2 linked regions of the Lacibacter sediminis genome follow. The protein of the gene in region 1 interacts with the protein of each later gene in a pairwise test. Links are inferred from orthologs where the notes say so. Each region holds a gene or a part of one and is shown in the gene's direction. Other genes may lie near its edges.

The links.
Region 2: the proteins of H4075_RS20990 (region 1) and H4075_RS21515 interact in binary tests that used the Escherichia coli proteins (3 or more experiments, as listed by UniProt). The link is inferred for Lacibacter sediminis from one-to-one orthologs.

Annotation. Positions count from the first base shown.
Region 1 is NZ_CP060007.1:4,965,313-4,975,042, reverse strand. Bases 6,772-9,730 are described here. They hold H4075_RS20990 (cytochrome c oxidase subunit I), read left to right. Parts: upstream 6,772-7,323; coding sequence 7,324-9,138; downstream 9,139-9,730. Other genes in these bases: cyoE (heme o synthase), read left to right, coding at 9,175-9,730; H4075_RS20995 (cytochrome c oxidase subunit II), read left to right, coding at 6,772-7,288. Also shown: H4075_RS21020 (TAT-variant-translocated molybdopterin oxidoreductase), read left to right, coding at 1-1,914; nrfD (NrfD/PsrC family molybdoenzyme membrane anchor subunit), read left to right, coding at 2,074-3,516; H4075_RS21010 (DUF3341 domain-containing protein), read left to right, coding at 3,550-4,140; H4075_RS21005 (c-type cytochrome), read left to right, coding at 4,151-4,816; H4075_RS21000 (quinol:cytochrome C oxidoreductase), read left to right, coding at 4,855-6,132; more of H4075_RS20995, read left to right, coding at 6,185-6,771. UniProt on the Escherichia coli protein: Cytochrome bo(3) ubiquinol oxidase is the terminal enzyme in the aerobic respiratory chain of E.coli that predominates when cells are grown at high aeration.
Region 2 is NZ_CP060007.1:5,101,845-5,111,476, reverse strand. Bases 2,134-4,994 are described here. They hold H4075_RS21515 (methionine aminotransferase), read left to right. Parts: upstream 2,134-2,923; coding sequence 2,924-4,066; downstream 4,067-4,994. Other genes in these bases: H4075_RS21510 (hypothetical protein), read right to left, coding at 4,115-4,994; H4075_RS21520 (Gfo/Idh/MocA family protein), read right to left, coding at 2,134-2,811. Outside these bases: H4075_RS21535 (pyridoxal phosphate-dependent aminotransferase), read left to right, coding at 1-549; H4075_RS21530 (hypothetical protein), read right to left, coding at 628-1,092; H4075_RS21525 (MmcQ/YjbR family DNA-binding protein), read left to right, coding at 1,150-1,476; more of H4075_RS21520, read right to left, coding at 1,480-2,133; more of H4075_RS21510, read right to left, coding at 4,995-5,662; H4075_RS21505 (M24 family metallopeptidase), read left to right, coding at 6,065-7,405; H4075_RS21500 (DMT family transporter), read left to right, coding at 7,409-8,323; H4075_RS21495 (GNAT family N-acetyltransferase), read left to right, coding at 8,621-9,337; argG (argininosuccinate synthase), read left to right, coding at 9,417-9,632. UniProt on the Escherichia coli protein: Shows aminotransferase activity with methionine and histidine as substrates, and to a lesser extent also with phenylalanine.

The DNA of each region.
Region 1 (9,730 bases):
AACCCTGTATACACTTACAACGACACAAAGAAATTTGTAGCAGCATGGAAGAAAGTTGCACTCACCGTTTCATTCAACGAACGTGAAGATGAAACAACTGCAGAGTGTAACTATGTTCTTCCTGATCATCATTATTTAGAAAGCTGGGGCGATGCTGAAGCAAAAGCAGGTTACCTCTCTTTCATTCAACCAACTATTCATCCGTTATTTAAAACAAGAGCATTTGCAACTTCATTGTTGAAATGGAGCGGCAGCACTGTTGCGGATTACGAAACATATTTCAAGAATTACTGGATCAACAAACTCGGCGGCCAACTGGCTTTTGATAAAGCATTACAGGATGGTGTAATTGAACCGGCTGCTCCTGTTGTTGCAGGTGCTTCATTTAACGGCGCCGCATTAACTGATGCAGTTGCTAAACTCAGTGCTGCTAAGAAAACAGGCAAGCACGAATTAGTGATCTACCAAAAAGTAAGTATTGGTGATGGTAAAATGGCCAACAACCCCTGGTTGCAGGAAATGCCTGATCCAATTACACGTGCCTGCTGGGATAACTATGCAATTCTTTCTGTAAAAACAGCAGAAGAATTGGGTTACGTGGCTGATGATGATTTTGAAGTAAATCCGCCAAAACCTGTATTAAAAATTACAGTTGCCGGCAGAGAACCAATTGAACTCCCAATCCTCATCATCCCCGGTATGAATGCAAATACCATTGCCATTGCAACCGGTTATGGACGCAGTGAAAAAGTGGGACGTGCAGCAAAGGGTGTTGGTAAAAACATTTATCCGTTTGCAAGTTTCAACGGACAAACATATGATTACGCTGCTTTCGATGTAACCATCGAAAAGACAGATAAGATGTATGACATTGCACAGATGCAAACGCACAGCACTTATGGTAATCGTATTGAAGTAGTGAAGGAAACAAGTCTTGCTGTCTTCAAAAAAGATCCAAAGCATTTCATCAATGAACGTATGGCCGAATTGAAAGATTACGGCGGTACAGAAGGGTTGGAAGAACAGGGAACGATGTACCCGGTTTACGACAAACCAGGTATTAAATGGGGCATGAGCCTTGACCTGAACTTGTGTAATGGTTGTGGAGCTTGTGTAGTTGCTTGTAGCGCTGAGAACAACGTTTCTGTTGTTGGTAAAACTCAGGTGGCGAAATATCATGACATGCATTGGTTACGTATCGACCGTTATTTCAGTGGCGATATGGAAAATCCGGATGTTGTGTTCCAGCCAATGCTTTGCCAGCACTGTGATAATGCTCCATGTGAGAACGTTTGTCCGGTGGCAGCAACAAACCACAGCAGTGAAGGTTTAAACCAGATGACGTATAACCGTTGTATCGGTACAAGATATTGTGCCAACAACTGTCCTTATAAAGTTCGTCGCTTTAACTGGCACGACTGGAATGGCGCTGATAGCTTTAAAGACAATCAGAATCCATTGATCGAAAGCGGAAGAATCAACGAAGTAACACTTGATATGAACGAAGATCTGACACGTATGGTGTTGAATCCTGATGTTACTGTTCGTAGCCGTGGTGTAATTGAAAAATGTTCTTTCTGCGTACAACGTTTACAGGAAGCGAAATTAACAGCGAAGAAAGACAGTCGTCCAATGGTTGACAGCGATATCAAAACTGCATGTCAGCAGGCTTGTCCTACAAACGCTATTGTGTTCGGTAATGTAAATGATAAAGAAAGTGCGATCCGTAAAGTGCGTACAACTGAAGCTGCAAACCGTACTTATTATGTACTGGAGCAACTGCACGTATTGCCAAACGTAAGTTACATGGCAAAGCTGCGTAACACTGACCGTACAGTAGGTAACGAAGAAGAAGGCGGACATGGTGAAGCGCATTCAGAAGCAAAAGAAGCAGCAACACCAGCAGCACATTAATCACTGCTGTCATCCCGACGAAGGAGGGATTTGCTGAATAGAATTGAACTAAGTTGAAGAGTGCGACGCAACAGAAGACGAACAAAGAATCTGGAGCTAAGTACAAAACATAAAACCAAAGCTTACGGTGAAAGCTGAAAGCTAAAAGCGAAAACAAGTATGTCATTATTAAGGTACGAATCACAGGTTAGGGAACCATTGGTTGATGGTCACAAAACCTACCACGATGTTACAGAGGATATTTGTAAGCCGGTGGAAGCTGCTCCCACACGTTTGTGGTGGATCGGTTTCATTATTTCGGTGGCCCTGCTGTTGTTTGGTGTAGTGAGCCTTTACAAAGAGGTGGTGTACGGTACAGGTATGTGGAACCTGAATAAAACCATCGGATGGGGTTGGGATATCACCAACTTCGTATGGTGGGTAGGTATTGGTCACGCCGGTACGTTGATCTCTGCGATCTTGTTGCTCTTCCGTCAGGGTTGGAGAACAGGTGTAAACCGTGCGGCAGAAGCAATGACCATCTTTGCGGTTATTTGTGCGGGCCAGTTCCCGATCTGGCACATGGGTCGTGTATGGATGGCTTTCTTTGTAATGCCTTATCCAAACTCACGTGGTCCATTATGGGTGAACTTCAACTCACCATTGTTGTGGGACGTATTTGCGATCTCTACTTACTTTACGGTATCTCTTTTATTCTGGTATAGTGGTTTGATTCCTGATCTGGCTACACTTCGTGACCGTGCAAAAAAGAAATGGGCAAAAGCATTTTATGGTGTTGCATCTTTCGGATGGACAGGTTCAACCAAGCACTGGCAGCGTCATGAAAGTTTATCACTGGTGTTAGCGGGTTTGAGTACACCACTTGTATTATCAGTACACACGATCGTATCGTTTGACTTTGCCACTTCGGTAATACCCGGTTGGCATACAACCATCTTCCCTCCCTATTTCGTTGCGGGTGCCATCTTCTCAGGTTTCGCCATGGTGCAAACCCTGATGTTGGTGACACGTAAGATCATGAACCTGGAAGATTATATCACTATCAGCCACATTGAAAACATGAACAAGGTTATTGTATTGACCGGTTCTATTGTGGGTTGTGCTTACTTAACGGAGTTGTTCATGGCATGGTACAGTGCCGTGAAATACGAACAGGATATCTTCTTCAAATACCGTATTGCCGGTCCTTACGGATGGAGCTACTGGTTGATGATGACCTGTAACGTAATTACTCCGCAGTTGTTCTGGGTGAAGAAACTCCGCAGAAACATCGCCTTTACGTTCTTAATGAGTATTGTGGTGAACATTGGTATGTGGTTCGAACGTTTTGTGATCATCGTATCATCGCTCTACCGTGATTACCTGCCTTCTTCCTGGTCAGTTTACTATCGTCCTACTATTTGGGAAGTTGGTTTCTACCTCGGATCATTTGGTTTGTTCTTTACCTGTTACTTCCTTTTCTCCAAATACTTCCCTGTAATTGCCATTGCTGAGATCAAACATATTCTCAAGAAAAATGGTGAAAGCTACAAGGAACAAATGGATCCAATTGAAGCACAATCAGTGGAAGAATTTGCACACGAACAGGTGCATGCACATTAATTGAATAAAACGGAAAGCTAAAAGCTAAAAAATATGTCTGTAAAAAAATTCGTAGTTGGCTGTTTTGATGATGAAAAAACGCTGTTCCCTGCGGTAAAAAATACACGCAAGGCAGGTTATAAGATTCATGATGTGTACACACCCTTCCCGATCCATGGTTTAGATCATGCAATGGGTTTGCGTGATACCAGCTTACACACTGCCGGTTTTATTTATGCTATGACAGGTACAACAACTGCCTTAACATTTATGAGCTGGGTGTTTACCAAAGATTGGCCAATGAATATTGGTGGTAAACCACATTTGCCTTTACCTGCATTCATTCCCATCGTGTTTGAATTAACGGTATTGTGTGCTGCAGTAGGTATGGTGTTAACATTCTGCTACCTCTGCCAACTGGCACCGTTTGTACGGAAAGATCATTTCCACCTGCGTGCAACAGATGATCTGTTTGTAATGCCTATCGAGATCACAGAGAAAACAAATATTGAAGAAGTAAAAGCTTTCTTTCAAAGTGCAGGTGCAGTAGAAATATTTGAGAAAGATGCGGAAACAGGTTGGTGGCTTGGTCGTTACGACAAGACAAGAAAAGCATTTGAAAAAGAAGAAATCGTTACAGCATAAACATATTGAAATGCGTTCAACACAGATTGTTACAATTGGATTGGTTACAGTAGTATTGGCAGCAGCAGCCTGCAACAACGGCCCACGCCGTGATACAGGAAGGATCTACATGCCGGATATGGCTTACAGCCGTGCAGTAGAAACTTATGCCGATCACAGTAATTTAAAAGATGCTAATATTTACTACGATGCAACACCTGTTGCAGGTACAGTAAAACGTGGCGACGTTGCTTATTTCCCGTTGGCAATTGATAAAGCCGGTGATACAGCTAATTACGTTGCATCAAAGCAAATTGTAAACCCTTTGCCTGCATTGAATGAAAAAGATATGTTGGAAGCAAAGCGGTTGTACAATATTAACTGCGGCATTTGTCATGGTGAAAAATTGGATGGCAATGGTCCTTTGTATAAAGGTGGCGATGGTCCATACCCTGCAAAACCAGCTACATTGGTTGGTGATGCAAAGTATGAGAACATGCCTGCAGGTCAGATGATGTATTCTGTTACCTACGGTAGAAACCTGATGGGCAGTTATGCATCTCAGTTAAGTACCAAACAGCGTTGGATGATCATTCATTATGTAAAAAGTATGCAACCGGGTGGTGCAAAACCAGTAGCAGTGGCTGCTGATACAACTGCTGCTCCAGTTGCAGATACAACCAAGGCGTCGAAATAAGAATTACCAAACTAACATTCAACTATAAACGAAGTTCAATGGCACTGAAAGAACAATTTGAAATACCGGGCGGATTAAAAAAATGGAGCTATGCATTGATGGGTGTGGGTGTGTTAACACTCATACTGGGGATTATTTTCCTGCATCCATTTTCCGGTGGTCATGGCGAAGAACATGGAGCTGAAGCATATGGTGCAACCAAATTCTGGATGGCATTAATGCATAACAGTATCTATTGGTTACTGGTAGTAGCGGCGAGCTTCTTTTTTGTGAGTGCCACCACCCTTGCACAGGCAGGTTTTCCATTGGTGTTCCGTCGTGTACCTGAGGCGATCTCCGGCGGTATAAATGTGCTGGGTCCTATTGCATTGGTTATATTGCTTGCATATGTTTGGATCTCTGATGATCATCACATCTATCATTGGAAAGATGCAGCTCATCTTGATGAAAAATTACAAGCGAAAAGCGGGTTCTTAAATCCTGTTTTCTATACAGTGTTATCTATTGCTGCAGTTGGTTTGTGGATATGGTTCCGCAACTGGTTCCGTAAAAATTCACTGGCTGAAGATCTTGCCGGCCAGGGCGACCGTTCTTTCTATTGGAAGTCGTTAAAAATTGCAGCAGCCTTCCTCGTTACTTATGGTTTAACTGTTTTGAGTACGTTGCCATGGATGTGGTTGATGAGTATTGACGCACATTGGTACAGCACCATGTATAGCTGGTACACATTTGCAAGCTCATGGGTTGCAGGGTTATCATTGATGATGTTGTTTGTGGTGTATTTGAAAAACCACGGTTACCTCGAATTTGTGAACGAAGAGCATATCCACGATATTGGTAAGTTCATGTTTGCATTCTCTATTTTCTGGACATATCTCTGGTTCTCCCAGTTCATGTTGATCTGGTACAGTAACCAACCGGAAGAAACTGAATACTTTATTGACCGTTTAGGTTTTGGCGGTAAAGGTGATGGTCCGTTCAGAGCAATGTTCTTACTCAACCTGATCATCAACTTCCTTGCACCGTTACTCATCCTGATGCGTCGTGGTTCAAAACGTAACTATACAGTAGTAACATTAATGTCTGTGATCATCATCTTCGGTCACTGGTTAGATTTCTACCAGATGGTTACACCTGGTCCTTTGAAAGAATTAGGTAAAGATTCAAACCCGATCAGTCATTTCGTGTACAGTTTGGGTGTGAGTGCCGGTTTTCTTGGTTTAGTGATTTACCTCACGGCAAAACACTTAACAAAAGCACCGTTATTACCGAAAAATCATCCGTTGGTGAAAGAAAGTATTATTCACCATACCTGATGATTGAACAAAGAAAAAAGAATTGACGAACTATAAATAATTTGCGCAAGCTATGACTACTACAACATATCTGATCATTGCAGCCGCCCTCCTGGTGTTCATTGTTATCTTCCAGATTGCGAAGGCCAGCGAGTATGTGAGTGTATTAAAAGGTGAAGAAACATCACGCAAACAAAACAACCGTATCAACGGCTTTATGCTGCTTGGTTTTATGATTGTAGGGTTCATTGGCGTGTACTACTGCAATAAGTTGTTGTACAAAACAACATTGTTCCCTCAAGGATCTGCATCAGTTGAAGGTGAAAAGATCGATGAGATGTTCATGATCACTACTGCAGTTACCGGATTGGTATTTGTCATCACACAATTCCTGTTGTTCTATTTCGCATGGAAATACCAGGAGAAAGAAGGACGCAAAGCATTCTTCTTCCCGCACAATAATAAGCTGGAGTTGATCTGGACAGTTGTACCGGCTATCTTCTTAACTGTACTCGTTGTATTTGGTTTGCGTTTCTGGTTCCGTATTACATCTGATGCTCCGAAAGGCGCATTGGAAGTGGAGATCGTTGGAAAGCAGTTTGGCTGGATGATGCGTTACCCCGGAAAAGATAAAACATTCGGTAAAACATATTTTAAAGTGATCAGTGATGAAAACAGCAACCCGTTCGGACAGATCTGGGAGGATAATGCTGATCTGAAACTGAAAGCTGATGCTACCAACTTTGATGATGTGGTAACCACACAAACTATGTACATCGTTAAAGGCCGTCCGGTGAAATTGATCATTGGCAGCCGTGATGTAATTCATGATGTTGGTTTGAACCATTTCCGTTTAAAGATGGATGCTGTGCCGGGTATTCCTACTACACTTTGGTTTACACCTAAGTACACAACCAAAGAAATGAAAGAGCGCACAGGTAATCCTAATTTTGCATTTGAGATTTCCTGCGATCAGATGTGTGGAAACGGTCACTACTCAATGAAAGGTATTATTGAAGTAGTTACACAGGAAGAGTTTGACATCTGGATGGCGAAACAAAAGCCAAACTATTATGCGGCTTTCCCCGACAAAGATCCAGCGGCTGCTAAACCTGCTGCTGATTCAACGGTAGCTGTACCCGCTGCAGTTAAGACAACTGTAGCCATGAATAAATAATTGTATAGTCAATAGAACTGAATAAAAAAGAGATTATGAGCAACGAGACATCACACGTACACACTTCAGTAGTAAGCGTTCCGCATGAAACGCATGATGAGGTGCATCATGGTCATCACCATGAGACGTTTTTGACGAAGTATGTATTCAGCCAGGATCATAAAACGATTGCAAAACAGTTTTTGATCACCGGTATGTTCTGGGCTTTATTGGGTGGTTTGTTTTCGGTTATTTTCCGTTTACAACTTGGCTACCCCGATGCAAAATTCCCCTGGATGGAAACACTCCTTGGTGAGTGGGCTAAGGGCGGACAACTCCAGGCCGAAGCTTATTATGCATTAGTAACAATGCACGGAACCGTGTTGGTATTCTTTGTATTAACTGCAGGGTTGAGTGGCACCTTCTCTAACTTCTTGATTCCTTTACAGGTTGGTGCAAGAGACATGGCTTCACCATTTTTGAATATGCTTTCATACTGGTTCTTTTTTACTGCCAGTATTATCATGTTGTCTTCTTTGTTTGTACAAACCGGACCTTTCAGTGGTGGCTGGACAGCCTATCCTCCATTGAGTGCATTGGGTGAGGCATCGCCCGGTTCAAAAGTGGGGATGGATCTATGGCTTGTGTCAATGGCCTTGTTCGTAGTATCATCATTACTTGGAGGTCTCAACTACATTGCAACCGTATTGAACATGCGTACGAAAGGTATGAGCATGACAAGATTGCCACTTACTATCTGGGCATTCTTCTTTACAGCGGTATTGGGTGTATTATCATTCCCTGTATTGTTCTCAGGTTTTATCTTATTGATCTTTGATCGTCACTTTGGAACAAGTTTCTACTTAAGTGATATCTATATAAACGGACAAGCTTTGCCGAACGAAGGTGGTAGTGCAATTCTCTATCAACACTTGTTCTGGTTCTTAGGTCATCCTGAAGTATACATCATTCTCTTACCGGCGATGGGTATGGCATCAGAAATTCTATCAGTAAACAGCCGTAAACCAATCTTTGGTTACATGGCGATGATTGGTTCATTGTTCGCCATCACAATTCTTGCGTTCCTCGTTTGGGCTCACCACATGTTTGTAACGGGTTTGAATCCGTTCCTCGGTGCGTTCTTCGTATTGTTAACGTTGTTGATTGCGGTGCCAAGTGCCATCAAAGTATTTAACTGGTTAACTACTATCTGGAGAGGTAATATCCGCTTTACACCTGCCATGCTTTTTGCATTGGGTTTTGTGAGCTTGTTTATCTCCGGTGGTTTAACAGGTATCTTCCTTGGCAACTCTGCATTGGATATTCATTTGCATGATACATATTTCGTAATTGCGCACTTCCATATTGTAATGGGTGTGGCAAGTATGTTCGGAATGTTTGCAGGTATTTACCATTGGTATCCGAAAATGTATGGCCGTTATCTCAACAATACACTCGGCTATATTCACTTCTGGGTAACTATGATCGGTGCGTACCTCATCTTCTGGCCAATGCACTATCAAGGTTTGGCAGGTGTGCCACGCCGTTATTACAAGTTTGATATCTGGGAATCATTCAAGCATTACGACGGGTTGAATAAATTCATCAGTATCGTAGCCATCATTGTATTCCTTGTACAAATACTGTTCATCTTTAACTTCTTCTACAGCATCTGGAAAGGAAGAAAAGTAACAACACAAAATCCTTGGGGTGCAAATACCTTGGAGTGGACTACACCAATCAATCCTGGCCATGGTAACTGGGCCGGTGAAATTCCTGAAGTACACCGTTGGGCATATGATTATGCAAAAGATGGAAAAGAATTCATTCCGCAAACCACACCGGTTAGCGCTGATGAAAGCAAGCATTAATTGACAGACACAAATGTGTCATTATGATAAAACAAATTGAGCAGTCAACCGGAAGATAAGAAACAGGTGAAGTCGGGAGTGATGGGCAAGATCGAGGATTACAAACAGCTCATCAAGTTTACGCTCAGTTTTACAGTGGTGTTCAGCAGTGTGATCGCTTACATGCTTGCGCCCAATGTGGTGGAATATGATTTTGCAAGTATTCTGTTGTTATTGCTAGGCGGTATGTTGGTAACAGGCAGCGCCAATGCAATAAACCAGATAACGGAAAAAGATACAGATGCAGTAATGAAGCGAACAGGTAACAGACCTGTTGCAAGTGGAAGAATGAGTGTGCAGGAGGCAACAGCATTTGCTTTTATTGCTGCAATAATTGGTTCTTTGATTTTGTGGTTGTATTTCAGTTGGTATGCTGCAGGGTTAGCATTGCTGAGTTTATTTATTTACGGCTTTGTTTACACGCCGTTGAAAAAAGTAAATTCCATTGCTGTACTCGTAGGAGCAATACCCGGCGCATTGCCTTGCCTTATTGGCTGGGCAGCAGCTTACGATGGAGAGAATTTTTCATGGACAGGTGGATGGATATTATTTG
Region 2 (9,632 bases), 140 kb from region 1 along the record:
GAGATCACGGTGTTTGTAGATGGTATCAGTAAAGTGTTTGCTGCAACAGGTGTTCGTGTTGGTTGGTCTGTTGGTCCGGAATTGATCATTTCAAAAATCAAAGCTATTCTTTCACATGTTGGTGCATGGGCGCCAATGGCTGAGCAGAAAGCAACAGCAAAATATTTATTACAGAAAGAAAATATTGATCGTTACTTAGTCAACTTTAAAGAGGAGATCAGGTACCGTCTTGTAGAAATTTCAAAGGGATTGCTGCAATTAAAAACAGAAGGGTTTCTGGTTGATGTGGTTGCTCCGCAAGGCGCCATTTACCTCACCATTAAAGTAGACCTGGTTGGAAAGAAAAAAGCAGATGGTACTGTTTTGCAAACACAGGCAGATGTAACACAATATTTATTAGATGAAGCAAAGCTGGCGATTGTTCCGTTTACTGCATTTGGTGCAAGCAAAACTTCTCCCTGGTATCGGTTGAGTGTTGGTACCTGCCGTAAAGAAGAGATCCCTGAATTTTTAGGAAAGTTGAAAGAGGCGATGCAGAAGCTGAGTTAATAGAAACACAGATGACACGGATGTAAAAGATGAACACAGATTTTCTGTGTTCATCTGTGCAATCAGTGAGCAACGAAATCAATAGCGGAAACGGATCATCTTTTCTTCATTGGCAATCAGCAATTTTCCTTCATGTTTCACTTCAACTGCATTTCGTGCACAGCATTCATCAGCACAAAACTTTTTCACCAACAAATATTGCAGAGCTTCATTCTTAATTTGCAGTGCCATGGTATCGCTTGCCTGCAAAGTGAACAAACGCTTTTTGTTATTGTCAACCAGCACAGGCACTTCGGTATAAGGCGAATTTTGTTTTCTGTACAATTTAATATCAGCTGCAGTAAGCGTTGGGTTTGAACCAAACAACAGATCTCTGCCTGTTGCTTTATCAGTAATGGTAAAGTGAAGGTTACTCCAGTAGGCTACACAAACTACTGCCGGGCAAATAAGGTCTGTTTTACATTGATAGCCTAGTTCCGATTTCTTTTTGCAGGAAACAAACAGGCTGAGCGAAGCAAGGATGATAAGAAAAGGATGTTTCATATTAGGTTGACAACAAAAGAAATAATTTCGTTGCAGCAACTTTTCTAAGATCAGCATATGAATATTGAAACCATTCGTGACTACTGCCTGTCTAAACCCAATGCCGAAGAAACACTTCCCTTTGGTCCGGATGTGGTCGTGTTCAAAGTGAACGACAAAGCCTTCCTGTTATTACCACTTGATACAGAAGAACTCCGCTTCAATGTAAAATGCGATCCTGACCTGGCCATCGAATTGAGGGAACAATATAGTTGTGTGTTGCCCGGCTGGCATATGAACAAGAAGCACTGGAACACGATTGTGGTTGATGGAACTGTTCCATCAAAACTCATTCGTGAATGGATCGATCATTCTTATGAATTAGTGAATAAGAAAAAGAAATAAACATTAAACCTTCGGAAGTTCGTAACCGTTGTGGTATTTGCTTAACAGATATTGTTGATTAATCGCTTCATCAGTAAACGTTCCTTTGGCTTTATTCCACAATAATTTCTTTCCGCTTCTGAAAGAAATATTTCCCATTTGTGCAACAGTGGCCACATGTGCTCCTGCCTGTATAGAACAATGTAGATCTTCTGCCTTGCGTGATTTTACAGCAGCGATAAAATTTACCCAATGTTTATCAAGCCCGTTATCTGCAGATTTTTGCAAAGGCATGATCACTTTACTTTTGCTTTGACGTTCTTCGATTACCTCCCAACCACCTCGATTTAAAATAAGGGTACCGTTATTGCCAATAAACGCAATGCCATGATCTCTTCCATAAGAACCATTATCAATACCCATTGCAGAATCCCACACCATGTTGAATTTGTCAAACTCATACAGTGTAGTTAACGTATCAGGTGTTTCTTCATACAGATCAGGGTAAGCAAATTTTCCACCAAGCCCCGCAATACTGATAGGCAAATCGGCTTTCATACCAATCAATGCATAATCTAACAGATGCACGCCCCAGTCAGTCATCAATCCTCCGGCATAATCCCAAAACCATCTGAAATTAAAATGAAAGCGGCTGCTGTTAAACGGTCTTATTTTGGCAGGTCCAAGCCATTGTTTATAATCCACTCCTTCAGGCGGTGCAGAATCAGGAACAACCGGGCCGGGTTTCATCCATCCCTGGTAGCACCAAACTTTAGCAGTACGGATATTTCCTAATTGTCCGCTATGTACAAAATCAACTGCATCTTTAAAATGCTGTTGACTGCGTTGCCATTGCCCCGCCTGTACAATTTTGTTGTAACGCTTTTGTGCGGCCACCATTCTGGTACATTCAACAATGGAATTACCAACCGGCTTTTCTACATACACATCTTTACCGGCTTCGCATGCATGAATCATCATGAGTGCATGCCAATGATCGGGTGTACCGATGATGACTGCATCCACATCTTTCTGCTCAAGCAGCTTCTTGTAATCACCGTATTTTTTTATGTTGGATGTATTTACATTTTTTTTGCTTAGCTCGTCGAGCCGTTTATCGATAACAGATTTATCAACATCACATACTGCAACAAGATTTACTCCCGGAATTTTCAACGCAGCCATTACGTTACTCCAGCCCATTCCTTTAATACCAATAGCAGCAATGTTTACCTGGTCGGAAGGCGAAGTGCGTTGGTTGAAAATGGAAAATGCATTGGATTCAAATGCGGGTAAGATCAAACCACCTGCTGCCAGCAAGGTTGTTTGTTGCAGAAACTTTCGGCGTGCATTCATCGTTAAAATAGTTTAGTAAAAGGAAGATAAGTAATTAACTGTTTAACAGCTGTAAGTTATCGGCAGAAAAAAGAGTGCTGCAGAAACAATTCCTCTTCTTTACTTTGTGGGTATGCAGATCAAAAGCAAACTCCCTAATGTAGGCACGACCATTTTCACCGTGATGAGCGCATTGGCAACGGAATACAAAGCTGTGAATCTCGGACAAGGGTTTCCTGATTACCCCATGAGTGAAGAGTTAACAGCGAAAGTTGCGGAAGCAATGAAGAACGGACACAATCAATATGCGCCAATGCCGGGCCTGATAGGTTTGCGGGAAAGTCTGGCAGAAAAAGTAGAGTTTCTTTATAAAACAAAAGTGAACCCAGATACTGAGATCACCATAACTCCTGGTGGAACATATGCGATCTACTCATCGTTAACGACCATTCTTCAACCGGGTGATGAAGTGATTTTGTTTGAACCAGCTTACGATAGTTATATTCCAAACATCGAGATCAACGGAGCAAAAGCAGTTCCGCTTCCATTAACTTATCCTGATTATAAAATTGATTGGGACTTGGTGCGTGCGTCTATCACAATAAAGACAAAAGCAATCCTCATCAACTCACCGCATAATCCAACAGGAAGTGTGTTGGATCAAAATGATATCGCTGAATTAAAAAACACTGTTGCCGGTACCGATATTTTTATTGTAAGCGATGAAGTGTATGAGCATTTGATCTATGATGGTCTTCCACATGAGAGTATGTTGAAACATCCGGACTTATTTGCACGCAGTTTTGTGAATTTTTCTTTTGGTAAAACTTATCACTGCACAGGGTGGAAGCTGGGTTACTGTATTGCCCCTGCCGCTTTCACCAAGGAATTCAGAAAAGTACACCAGTTCAATTGCTTCAGTTGTTTTACGCCTGCGCAGGTTGCATTGGCAGAATACTTAAAGAATAAAGATGCTTACTTATCGCTGCCACGATTCATGCAACAAAAGCGTGATTATTTTATTGAGCTGATGAAACAAACAAAGTTTGATCTGCTGAATACAAGCGGCAGTTATTTTGTTTGTGCCAGTTATGGTCGCATCAGTGATGAATCAGATAAAGATCTCGCCATACGATTATCCAAAGAAGCAGGAGTTGCTACCATTCCACTTTCAGCATTTTATCATAATCATAAAGATGATAAAGTGGTACGCTTTTGTTTCAGTAAACAAAACAAAACACTGCAACAGGCAGTAGAGCGATTGATAAAGATTTGATTTTCGGTGGGTCACCGTTTGGCTTTAGGTGGGTCACCGGCTATATTCTTACCTGCGTTCGCTGGCTTTGTACTTCCCGTTCACCACCTGTTCCATGGTTTTGTTATACACTTTACTTTCGGCCCAGGAAATAATATCGAGATAAGCGAATGATCTTGTCTGGAAACGGTTCTTTTCAAGGTGCTTGATATCCTGCAATAATTTTTCCAACGCCTTTTTAATTTTATCAGGCGATTGTGTAAAGCTGGTCTTTAAGAATTTGAACACCGCTTCTTCAACAGTTGTCAAATTTTTCATCTTTTCCATAAAACGGTGAACCGATTTACTAAGGGAATCAAGAATTTCATAGTTACCCAATTCATAATGACTCAGCAAATGCATCAAACGGGAATAACACTGCAGATCGATGCGCATGTCCATTGGTCCGTTGATGATACGGTGGAGATAGTCAATTGCTTTTTCGTAATTGCCATTGCCGAAATACAACGATGCAATTTTATAATTGAATACAAGTATTCGGTGCTGATCAACAAATAATGAATACTCACTAAGCTTTTCTTCAATAAGCGGCACCAGTTTTAAACCTTCTTTGAATGTGCCCTTCATCAAATGACCGTTGACTCTTGAACTGTTGATATAAATAGAAGTATGTGTCCGGAAATTATCATGCAACTGTGCTTCAGGTGTTTTCTCGTATTCTTCAAACTCTTTTAATGTCTCTTCAAACTTTTTGAAGTTACGCAGATCAAAATGCGCATTAAGCAATGCCTGCATTCCTTTGATGTAATGACCCGTTTCAATGTTTTTCAAATGAGGTTCTGCCCTGTACAGGTTCACCCATTTCTCTGCATAACGATAGTACATTAAAAAATCCTGGCGAATGAAAGCATACCAGCAATAACTCTGGTAGAGGTATAGCTCTTCATAAAAACCATTGATAAGCGAAAGATCTTTTGGCAGATAACTTTTGAAAAAAGTCTTTATATCTATTTCGTCTTCTTCATTACGTGCATGACCGTTCAATACATACCAACGATATAGCAGAAGTGCAAGATTTGATAAACGTGTTACACGATCAATATGACTGCTGATCTGGAATGCCTCTTCTGCCATCAACTCTGTTTTATCAGTAGAGCTGCGGGTGATATGTAATGTTTCAATTTTCTTTTCGAGAGAGATCAACTGTACAAGCGTATTGAACTTTTGATTAGCACGTGCGAGCTCTTTTGCTTTTTCAATAATGCGTAAGCTTTGTTGTTTTAATCCTTTGTTATAGAGAAGTCGGGCATTATCTAAGTGCTCACTCAACTGCAGATCAACATTCTCACCTGTTTTTAACAAACGTAAACTGGCCAGTAATTCTTTATACAAATGTGTTTTAAGGTTGGCGAGTTTTGTTTTGCTGTTATCGGTGAGTTTGCGGAGTAGAACATGTTCGTCGTACTCCTGCATTTTGTCTAAAGCATCAAAAAGCTGGATGATCTTAAGATCTTCTTTTGAGGAACTACGCTTGATGTAGAGTTTAAAATGCCGTTTCTCGGCTTTTTCGAGGGAGTGAACTAATTGAAATAATGTATCTGAAAACCTGTTGGCCATAATATTTTTTTTTCCTGAAACCCTTGTCCTGCCTGTGTTTCACTGTCTTTCCCCGACTTTGACGTCATAAAAAGACCCGTTATTTGATTTGATGTACAAAAACAACAGGTTTACTTTTGTTTCGGATTCGGGCTTAAAAAGTATATGGCAGGCAATCGTTAAAGGGGAAGCATCGTAAACGGCCAAGAATCAAGTCGCTCCAAGCGACAAGTAAAGATACAGATCTATTTTTTTATATGGCAAGCAATCGTTAACGGTCAGCTGTTTCTACAGGTGACCTTTTTCTTTTAAAAGGTTTGCTAAAATAATGTAAAAATTCATTCCACAAACTTTTTTCTCGTCATTTTCTTACACAGGTAATACTTTATGGCTTTCGTACATTCGAACACGTAAATAAAATGTATGAAAAAATATTTTTTACTCCTTGTTATACTTACGTCTGTTTGTTTTGGCCATGCACAAGTGCTTCCAATGCGTGAGCAGGCGAAAGTGATCGATGAAATTCTTGCTGATCGCTTTAATAATCTCCTACCTGTATTAATGGAACGCAATGGCATTGATCTATGGGTGATCATTTCAAGAGAGTACAATGAAGATCCTGTTATCCGTACCATGTTGCCATCAACATGGATCTCGGCACGCCGGAGAACCATCATTGTATTTTATAATAACCCGGAAAAGAAGGTTTTTGAAAAACTGGCCATTGCCCGTTACAACGTTGGTGAGAATATTAAAGCCGAATGGGATATGCAGAAATTTCCCGATCAGTGGGATGCATTGATGAATATCATTACAACACGTAATCCAAAAAAGATCGGCATCAACACCTCAACCAATTTTGGTCATGCAGATGGTTTAGATCATACCGAGTATAACGAAATGATGCAAAAGTTTCCTGCTGCTTTCAAATCAAAAGTGGTGAGTGCGGAAACACTTGCTGTAAACTGGTTAGAAACAAGAACAGAAAGAGAGATGCAGATCTATCCACAATTAGTATATGAAACAAGAAAAATTATTGAAGAAGGGTTTTCAGAAAAAGTAATTACACCCGGCGTTACAACAACTGATGATGTGGTATGGTGGTTCCGTGAAAAGATCAGAAGCATGGGCTACAGCACATGGTTTCATCCATCGGTGTCCGTTCAACGCAACGATCCGCAAAGCTTTGAACACCTGCGGAGTTTTTCTAATCGTCCCAAAGATGATGTGATTCAACCCGGTGATCTGTTGCATGTTGATATTGGTATTACTTATCTGCGATTGAATACGGATGTGCAGGAACATGCTTATGTATTAAAGCCAGGCGAAACAGAAGTGCCAAAAAGTATTCGTGATGCATTTGCAAAAGCAAACCGCCTGCAGGATATTCTTACATCGCAATTCAAAAAAGATAAAACAGGCAACCAGATCTTGGCTGATGCATTGGCACAAGCGAAGAAAGAAAATATTACTGCAACCATCTATACGCATCCACTCGGTTTTCATGGGCATGCAGCCGGTCCAACCATTGGTTTGTGGGATCAACAAGGCGGAGTGCCTGGCTCAGGCGATTTCCCAATGAACTACAGCACTGCTTATAGCATTGAGTTAAACGCAGCAACAGATATTCCTGAATGGAAAAAAAGCATCCGCATTATGCTCGAGCAGGATGGTTATTTTGATGAGAATGGTTTTCGTTACATCGGTGGAAGGCAAAAAGAAATCTACCTTATACCAAGAGCAAATAAGCATGTTGGCAATTAACAATTGAACATCTCTCCAACATATCGTGGCATTTTCTTTATGCTGTTGGCGGCATTTGGTTTTTCTGTTATGGGCGGTGCTGCCAAAGCATTGAAAGGAAGTTTTAATGCCGGGCAGTTGGTATTCTGGCGTAACAGTATTGGCTTACTGTTTATAACCATCAGTTTAATCAACCGTGCACCCGAACAAACAGGCGGCAAACTGCTCCGACTCATCTTTCGAGGGCTAATGGGTACATCAGCAGTTTACATGTTACTCTACTGTATTCTACATTTGCCATTGGGAACAGCGATGAGTTATAATCTTACTTCTGCTTTGTTCATCGCAATATTTTCATTCCTGTTGTTCAAAGAATATGAAGGTCGCTGGGTAGTGCTGGCTGTATTGCTTGGTTTTGCCGGCATGTTGCTTATCTATAAACCAAACATTCATTTTCCGTGGTATTATCATCTTGCAGGATTGTTGAGTGGTATTCTTTCAGCTATTGCTTATTTAACCGTTGGCCGACTTACAAAGTATTACGACACACGAGTAATTGTTCTCTCTTTTGTTCTCACAGGTGTGCTTGTACCATTACTCTTTACACTACTTCGTTACTTACTGCAATTACCGGCAGATGAAGTTCTTTTCATCAACTGGCGCTGGCCGCAACAGACAGAATGGTTTCCGGTTTTACTCATGGGTACATCAGCATTGTTTGGTCAATACTTTGTGACCAAAGCTTACGGTGCTGATAAGGCAGGAATTGTTTCAGCCATCAGCTATGCAGGCATCATCTTCAGCATTTTCATTGGTATGATGTTGGGTGATGCATTCCCTGATATTGTTTCGTTGCTGGGCATTGTATGTATCATCATCAGCGGACTTATCATTTCATTCATTAAGAAGCAAAACGAAGCACGACACATAAAGCCTTGATTATCGCCCGGTTCACTAACTATCGTTCTTAATTCTTTACCAAAATTTTATGTGCATCATATAATTATATCAATTACTTTTGTTCCTCAATTTTATTAAGCAATTGACAAACGCAAATACATATCACATAATTGAAGTAAGTGCCAACAACAGCACTTCTAACTTCTATGTATTTTCCCCACGACCTCGACGCATCGTCTGATAGGACGAGCCCTTCACCACGGCCCCTGTCAGTGAACAACCTCCCGGTAATACTCTTAGGATTGGTCATCCCGGTTTTGTTAAGCTAATTCAATCATGGACAATCAGGAAATTATTATACGTGTAGCCAATAGTGGCGATTCTCACTATGCTGAAACGATCACCAACGAAATGGAGCAAAGTGCCAAAGCAAGAGGCACAGGTATTGCCAAACGTAGCCCGGAATATGTGGCGAATAAAATGAACGAAGGCAAAGCGGTGATCGCTCTTACAAAAGATGGCACATGGGTGGGCTTCTGTTATATTGAAACATGGAGCCATGGTGCATTTGTTGCAAACAGTGGATTGATCGTTTCTCCTGCGTTCAGAAAAAGTGGTGTGGCAAAACAGATCAAGGAACGCATCTTCAAATTATCAAGGCAACTATACCCAGAAGCAAAGATCTTTGGTTTAACTACTGGCCTGGCGGTGATGAAAATTAATTCCGACCTAGGTTACGAACCTGTTACCTATAGTGAGTTAACACAGGATGAAGAATTCTGGAGTGGTTGCAAGAGCTGCGTGAACTTTGATATTCTCACGAGCAAAGAGCGCAAAAACTGTATGTGCACTGCTATGCTTTACGATCCAAAAGATCATTACGAGCCTGAAGAAACAAAACAATACTTCGAAGAAAATAAAAAAGGCTTTGAACGTTTGTTGCGTTTCAAAGAATGGAAATTATTAAAACCATTCCTCCGCAAAGACAAAGAAGATAAAGGCGGCGGCGAAAGCAAAGCAAAAAGATTCTTACAATATTTTTTTCATTTATAAGTTGGGTGTAGCCGGCAGCGGTTCATAGTTGATCTGTTGTTGCGTCGCACTCTTCTACGTTCAATAATTCTATTCAGCAATGGCAAACAAAAAAATTGTACTCGGCTTTAGTGGTGGATTGGATACTACTTACTGCGCCAAATACCTCAGCGATGAAAAAGGTTATGAAATTCATTCGGTGATTGTTAACACCGGTGGCTTCAGTGAAGAAGAATTAAAAAAGATCGAAGCACATGCTTACAAGCTGGGTGTAAAGTCGCATACCACTGTTGATGCAGTAAAAGGCTACTACGAA